2 regions of the Paenibacillus sp. F024 genome follow, and region 1 is predicted to be linked to the other one. Evidence: predicted binding sites of a transcription regulator. Region 1 holds the regulator's gene; the other holds the start of a gene.
The links. Region 1 encodes LexA, which represses DNA repair genes until DNA is damaged. Its sites were predicted from a motif close to CGAACATATGTTCG; they were not measured.

Region 1 (3,421 bases):
CGCCAAGGAAGAGAACGTTAGATTCATTCGTCTTCAATTTACCGATTTGCTGGGAACGATCAAAAACGTGGAGATTCCAGTAAGTCAGCTGGAGAAAGCTCTCGATAACAAAATGATGTTCGACGGATCTTCGATCGAAGGTTATGTGCGCATTGAAGAATCCGATATGTACTTATACCCCGATCTGAGTACTTGGGTCGTATTCCCTTGGGTAACGGAAGATCGCGTAGCCCGCTTAATTTGCGACATTTATTTGCCGGATGGCCGTCCATTCCCAGGAGACCCGCGCGGCATTCTGAAATCCGTATTGAAGGAAGCCGAGGAAATGGGCTTTACCGCTATGAACGTCGGACCGGAGCCGGAGTTTTTCTTGTTCAAAACCGACGAGAAGGGAAATCCGACTACGGAATTAAACGACCAGGGCGGCTACTTCGACCTGGCCCCAACCGACCTTGGCGAGAATTGCCGTCGTGAAATTGTCCTTACACTGGAAGAAATGGGTTTCGAGATCGAAGCCTCCCACCACGAGGTGGCTCCAGGTCAGCATGAAATTGATTTTAAATATGCGGATGCGATTAAAGCCGCAGACCAAATTCAGACCTTCAAGCTGGTCGTCAAAACGATCGCAAGACAGCATGGTCTGCATGCCTCGTTCATGCCGAAGCCTTTGTTCGGTGTCAACGGGTCCGGTATGCACTGTCACCAATCCTTGTTCAACGGCAAAGAGAATGCGTTCTATGACGAAAGCGACAAGCTGGGCTTAAGCGAGACAGCGAGACAATACATGGCCGGCATTCTGCGGCATGCCCGCGCATTCGCCGCAATTACTAATCCGACGGTTAATTCTTACAAACGGCTTGTGCCTGGATACGAGGCGCCTTGTTATGTGGCTTGGTCTGCAAGCAACCGCAGCCCGATGATTCGTATTCCTGCTTCCCGCGGCATCAGCACGCGCGTTGAAGTGCGGAATCCGGATCCGGCAGCGAATCCTTATCTGGCCCTGGCTGTCATGTTAAAGGCCGGTCTGGACGGCATTAAGCACAAAATGCAGCTGCCTCCGCCTACGGACCGCAACATTTATGTCATGACGGAAGAGGAGCGGGAAGAGCAGGGCATTCCAAGCCTTCCGCTTGACCTGAAGCAGGCGCTGGACGAGCTGCTGCGCAACGATGTCATTTGCGATGCGCTCGGCGATCATGCCCTCGCACACTTCATCGAGCTCAAAGAAATCGAGTGGGACATTTACCGTACTCAGGTTCATCAATGGGAACGGGATCAATATTTGACGCTGTATTAAGAGTAGATATTCATAGCTTGACGATGATACCGCCCGCTGTCCGGAAGCTTTCCGGCAGCGGGCGGTTTTCTTTATCGCAAGAAAACATGCCTTTGAATCGAGGTCGCTCATTCTTGAATGGACTCGTTAGAGCTTTTCTCATGGAGGCACGGATATAAAAAATCCCTTCCGGCCGGCATGGGCGGCGGCGAAAGGGAAGGAATTATTGAATATTTCGGAATACACCGATGACTTTGCCCAAGATGCTGACGGTTTTAAGTCTCAACGGATCCATGGTCGGGTTCTCAGGCTGCAAACGAATATGATCCTTTTCTTTGTAAAAAGTTTTAACTGTCGCTTCATCGTCTTCGGTCATGGCGACGACAATATCCCCGTTATTGGCCGTTTGCTGCTGACGAACGATAACATAATCTCCGTTATGAATACCGGCTTCGATCATACTTTCTCCGATAACACTGAGCATAAAGACATTATTATCTTTTACATAATGGCTGGGAAGCGGGAAGTAATCCTCAATGTTTTCCGTCGCTGTAATGGGTACGCCGGCAGTAACGCGTCCGATCAGCGGTACTCTGGCGACCGATACGGAGAATGCTCCGTCCGATGAGCTTCCGTCCAATATTTCTATGGCTCTCGGTTTGGTGGGGTCTCTGCGGATCATGCCTTTCTTTTCCAATCGTTCCAGATGTCCGTGTACGGTGGAGCTGGAGGCCAATCCTACGGCCTCTCCGATTTCTCTTACGGAAGGCGGATAACCTTTTTCTCTGACTTCATTCTTGATAAACTCTAAAATCGCCTGCTGCCGATTGGAAATTTTGCTCACGATCATCACTCCAATTTTGGTAATCATTACTTAGAAGTATACCACAGAACCGGAGTTCGTACAAACATAAGTTCGAGAAAAAAACGTTGACACAAACAAGTGTTCGTGTTAAATTAAGAACAGAACAAATGTTTGGGGGGTTTATGTTGATGATTCAGAATACTCAGCTTATACATAACTTTAATTCCCGTCATGTGATGCCTAGAAAACATAATGATAATAATAAGGGAACATATGTCCGTGTTTTGGTTTTTGGTGCATTTTTATTTTGTGCCGTGATCGCTATCTCCACTATGTTCGGTTTTTTCTTTGACCAGGATGTACATGCGGCATCCTCGCAGCCTCAGGTTCAGACGTATGTAGAGGTCGAATCTGGCGACACGCTTTGGAGCATTGCCTCCCAATATGTAGACCAAGGACAGGATATAAGGGAATATGTGCACCAGATGAAAGGAATCAACGACCTCGAGAATTCCAATCTTCAAGTAGGACAAAAACTGCTGCTTCCATAATAAATTGGACGAGTGCTGTATTGCCGGGGATGCTTCTCTTGACAATCAGATTCGGTAATGTCAAAGTATAATTTGAAATGATATTACCGGGAGGATCAGCATGAACGAATCGGATCATGATGCAGTCGTACAGCGTATTAACGAGTTGGCCCGCAAAGCGAAATCAGAAGGTCTGACCGAGGCAGAACTGGATGAGCGCAATGGACTAAGAAGGAAGTATATCGATTCTTTTAAAACCTCCTTACGTGGCCATCTTGAAAACATTAAGTTTGTTGATGAGCGAGAGAAGAAGTAAGAGTAGGGGGTAAGAGATGAAGTATCGTGTTTTAGGCAAAAGCGGGATTGCCGTTTCTGAGCTTTGTTTAGGTACCATGACATTTGGAAATACGACAAATGAACAAGATTCTATTGAAATGGTTCATCGTTTTTTGGATCGCGGAGGTAACTTTATTGATACGGCGGATGTGTATGTCTCCGGTACTTCAGAAGAAATCGTGGGCAAAGCCATAAAGAAGCATCGTTCCGATGTTATTTTGGCGACCAAGGTGCGTTTTCCTACGAGCAATAACGTCAACCACGTCGGTTTATCCAGAAAGCATATTCTTGATGGTGTGGAAGCCAGTCTTCGTCGTTTAGGAACAGATTATATTGATTTGTATCAAGCGCATGTTTGGGATCAAATAACACCCATAGAAGAAACATTGAGAACGTTGGATGATCTGGTTACCTCAGGCAAAGTTAGGTATATCGGCTGCTCCAATTTCTTGGCTTATCAATTGATGAAATCAT
Region 2 (3,421 bases), on a different contig from region 1:
CCGCGGTATCGCCTTTTCTTAGAGAGGCAATACCGAAGCTTGCCGTGATCCGGAAGGAATCCAGCGTTTGCCGCTCCACCTCGCTTCGCAGCTTCTCAGCCACGACAATCGCTTCATCAATACCTCTCCCGCTCCCGGGGACAATAACCGCAAATTCCTCCCCCCCGTATCTGGCGAACACCATATGGTCCGGCAGAAGGCTTTGCATGACACCGGAGACATGCTTAAGCAGTTTATCTCCTTGCGCATGTCCATAGGTATCGTTAAAGCGTTTGAACCGGTCGATGTCCATCAGAATCAAGCTGAATATCTCTCCCTCTGTTATCGAACGTTCCAATGCCAAATCCAGTGACTCGTCAAAATACCGCCGGTTCCCGATGCCGGTTAACCCATCCAAATACACCTGCCGTCGGCTCTGTTCAAAATGATGCTTCAGCATCAGCCGCATATGCTCGATATGATCGAAAAGCTTGCCCAGCTCATCATTTTGCTTGAGCTGCGGTACAGACACCTCAAACTTTTGCTGAGCATATCCTTCTACAGCGGAGCTTAGCTCATTGATCGGACGGATGATCCGCCGCAGCTTTTGAACCACGTCAGACATTACCAAGCCTGTGACAATCGCACATACGATAATGGAAGCGAATAACGTTTTTGTGATGCTGGACGTATAAGCTGCCGATACGGCCGATTGCTTGGAGTGAATCATGCGCGAGATCTCCATGGACCGATTGCGAAAATCGTCGATGATCAATTTTCCGCCCAGCAGCTCCTCGGACGTTAATGCCTGTCCGTTTCTCCAGGCTTCCGCCTGCCGTGGTCCGTATTTTTCCTGCCAATACAGTCCGGCTTCCAATAATTGTCTAAAAGGTTCGATAAATTCAGGATATGCGGCGATATCGCCTTGCAGTTCCCTCATCGTTTCCAAATAATTCGATGACAAACTCTCGATGGACTGCAAAAACGTCACATCTCCGGTCAAGCTGTAACCCCGCTGTCCTGTTTCCTGATCGATCAACGTTTGTTGCAAAATCAGCACATTTCTCGAGATCTTCTCCAACTTCATGACTTCTTCATTCATTCGATTCAAAAAAACATTAATCAATGTCATCATAAATAGAAAAAATAGTCCCAGGACGAGCAGCATACGGGTCAAGCTTTCAATAATGTCGGAACCGAACCGATGTTTAGGAAGGAGTCTGAGCCATACATTGAACATGGAAAACTCCTCCCTTGTCGATAATGATGGTATAGTCCTATGATATGGTTTCAACGCATCTTTTTCAACAATTTTTGCTAGAAATGAATGATTTAAGGAGCCAGATACCGTAGGCGTGATCCTGCGGCGTCCCTGACACTGTACGTCAGGAGAAGCAGCTGGCGTTTGATTATTTTTTGGTCAACTGCTCTTGAGCCATTCGGATCATTTCCCGCACCATACGCCCCCCGATCTGACCTCCGATTTTTCCTGCCTCTTCCGTAGACAGGCTCCCGTTATCCGTGGGCCGTAAGGGTACGCCTAACGAACGGGCCACCTCGTATTTCACCAGATCCGGCCGGTCCCTGTTCACCGCATACCCAGCCCTCTGCATCACTTCCGCTTTAAGATTCTCCAATCCCTGTCCGGCTCCCGGAACGAGAGGCCTTCTTCCTCTTCTTCTTGTCATCTCATTATGACTCCTTTCCTTCTCAAAATCGTTTAAATATTTGACAGAATATATGTTCTTATTTATAATCAAAATATAGAACATGTGTTCTTGTTTCAGATGAAAGGATGGATGTTGCTTTGGCTTTACCAACGACTTTTGAACCGATGCAAGCCAAACAGATGCTCAATCCTGTAAAAGCTCCGTCCATGCCATTCGACTGGTCCATTAATCCCTACCGCGGCTGCCAGCACGGCTGCAGCTTTTGTTACGCACGTTCCACTCATTCCTTTTTGGGCATGAATGCGGATGATACGTTTCAGCATCATATTTTGTATAAAGATAATGCCCGCGAGGCTCTCGAAGCTCAGGTTGTCCGGATGCTCCGCTCGAAAAACGGACGGGAGAAGCTGGGTAAAGTAGCCATCGGTACGGCCACGGATCCATATCAGCCGCTCGAAGGCCGTTTGCTGCTCACCCGTCAGTGCTTGGAGGTCCTTGCGGCTTACCGGATTCCGGTCAGCATTACGACACGTTCCCCGCTCATTTTGCGTGATCTGGATATACTCCGAAAACTTACCGGCAGCTCCGTCAATATCAGTCTGAACACATTAGACAAAAATATTTGGCGTCACTTTGAACCTATGACTCCCTCGCCGCAGCGAAGACTGGAAGCAGTACGGAGCTTAAACGACGAAGGAGTGGAAACCGGCATATTCGTGGCGCCGATCCTTCCCTTCCTCACAGATAGCCCCAATTCACTGGAGCAGGTTGTTAAGCATGCATCCGGCGCGGGTGCTCAATTTATTATGGGATCGGTGCTCCGGTTGAACACGAGCGCAGTAAAGTCATGGTTTTTCGGTACGCTGCGGGAGCATTATCCTAAGCTTCTGGGACCTTTCGCACAGTTATACAGCCGTTCCGCATACGCTCCCAAGCCGTATAGAAACGAAACGCTTGACCGGCTGCATGACCTGCTTCATAAATATCATATCCCGGCATACCAGCCGTATTTGCAGCCTAACGGCAATGCACAGGCCATGGATACGAAAGCCTCCGAGCCTATCCAATTATCGTTTACATTCGATTAAATCAGCAGGCTGTAATGACAAACACCTCTTACAGCCTGGGAGGCTAGCTGTTTCTTCTTATTCGTTTAAACCAGCGGTACACGAAGAACAAAATCGCTCCCCAGAACAGAAGTCCGAGTAACGAAAAGCCGCCGTACGGCGTACCGAAACCGTATCCCGCACCGAAAAAACCGAACGGGTTCAGAATACTGCCTAATATAGCTCCGGCGGCAAAGCCGCCAAACAGACTGCCCAGGCCAGTCCCGCGGCCTGGTGCCGCTGTACCTCCTCCCGGCGGAACGGTGGTTCTGGGGTTATTTCTTACATTATCGCCCGGCGTCCTTGGAGCGGTTCCCACGCCGGGCGCCACCCCTCCCGTTCTTCCGCCTGTGTAGGAGCCTCTGCCCGATCTGTACCTGTTGGCTCCATAACTGCCGGAGTCCGTGCTCTGCCATTGTTCTTCATATGGTACAACGTTCTCCGCTTGGACCGGTTGGGCAGTAAAGAGCAGCAGTATAATGGAAGCCAGAAGAAAAAGCTTTTTCATAATACCTCCCTTGGAATATACAGATATCTAAGGTAAGTATTCTTCTGTATGACTGATGCTATTCAGCCGCTGCCTTGCGATGATTTGACAACGCGCCGAAGCCTGCTCACGAATGTTAAACAGGCTTCGTTACGGCTTGATCAGTTACTTTTTATTCA

Region 2: a site for LexA is predicted at 1,713-1,726, ahead of ACZYR9_RS14915 (SPL family radical SAM protein). Genes of this name have one in related genera too.

Annotation. Positions count from the first base shown of each region.
Region 1 covers NZ_JBVASZ010000010.1:111,549-114,969, forward strand. The annotation lists gene glnA (type I glutamate--ammonia ligase) at 1-1,297, shown strand, start outside; gene lexA (transcriptional repressor LexA) at 1,500-2,120, opposite strand; gene ACZYR9_RS12575 (LysM peptidoglycan-binding domain-containing protein) at 2,270-2,632, shown strand; gene ACZYR9_RS12580 (DUF896 domain-containing protein) at 2,733-2,927, shown strand; gene ACZYR9_RS12585 (aldo/keto reductase) at 2,944-3,421, shown strand, end outside.
Region 2 covers NZ_JBVASZ010000013.1:48,327-51,747, reverse strand. The annotation lists gene ACZYR9_RS14925 (diguanylate cyclase domain-containing protein) at 1-1,219, opposite strand, end outside; gene ACZYR9_RS14920 (alpha/beta-type small acid-soluble spore protein) at 1,389-1,667, opposite strand; gene ACZYR9_RS14915 (SPL family radical SAM protein) at 1,787-2,737, shown strand; gene ACZYR9_RS14910 (hypothetical protein) at 2,781-3,263, opposite strand.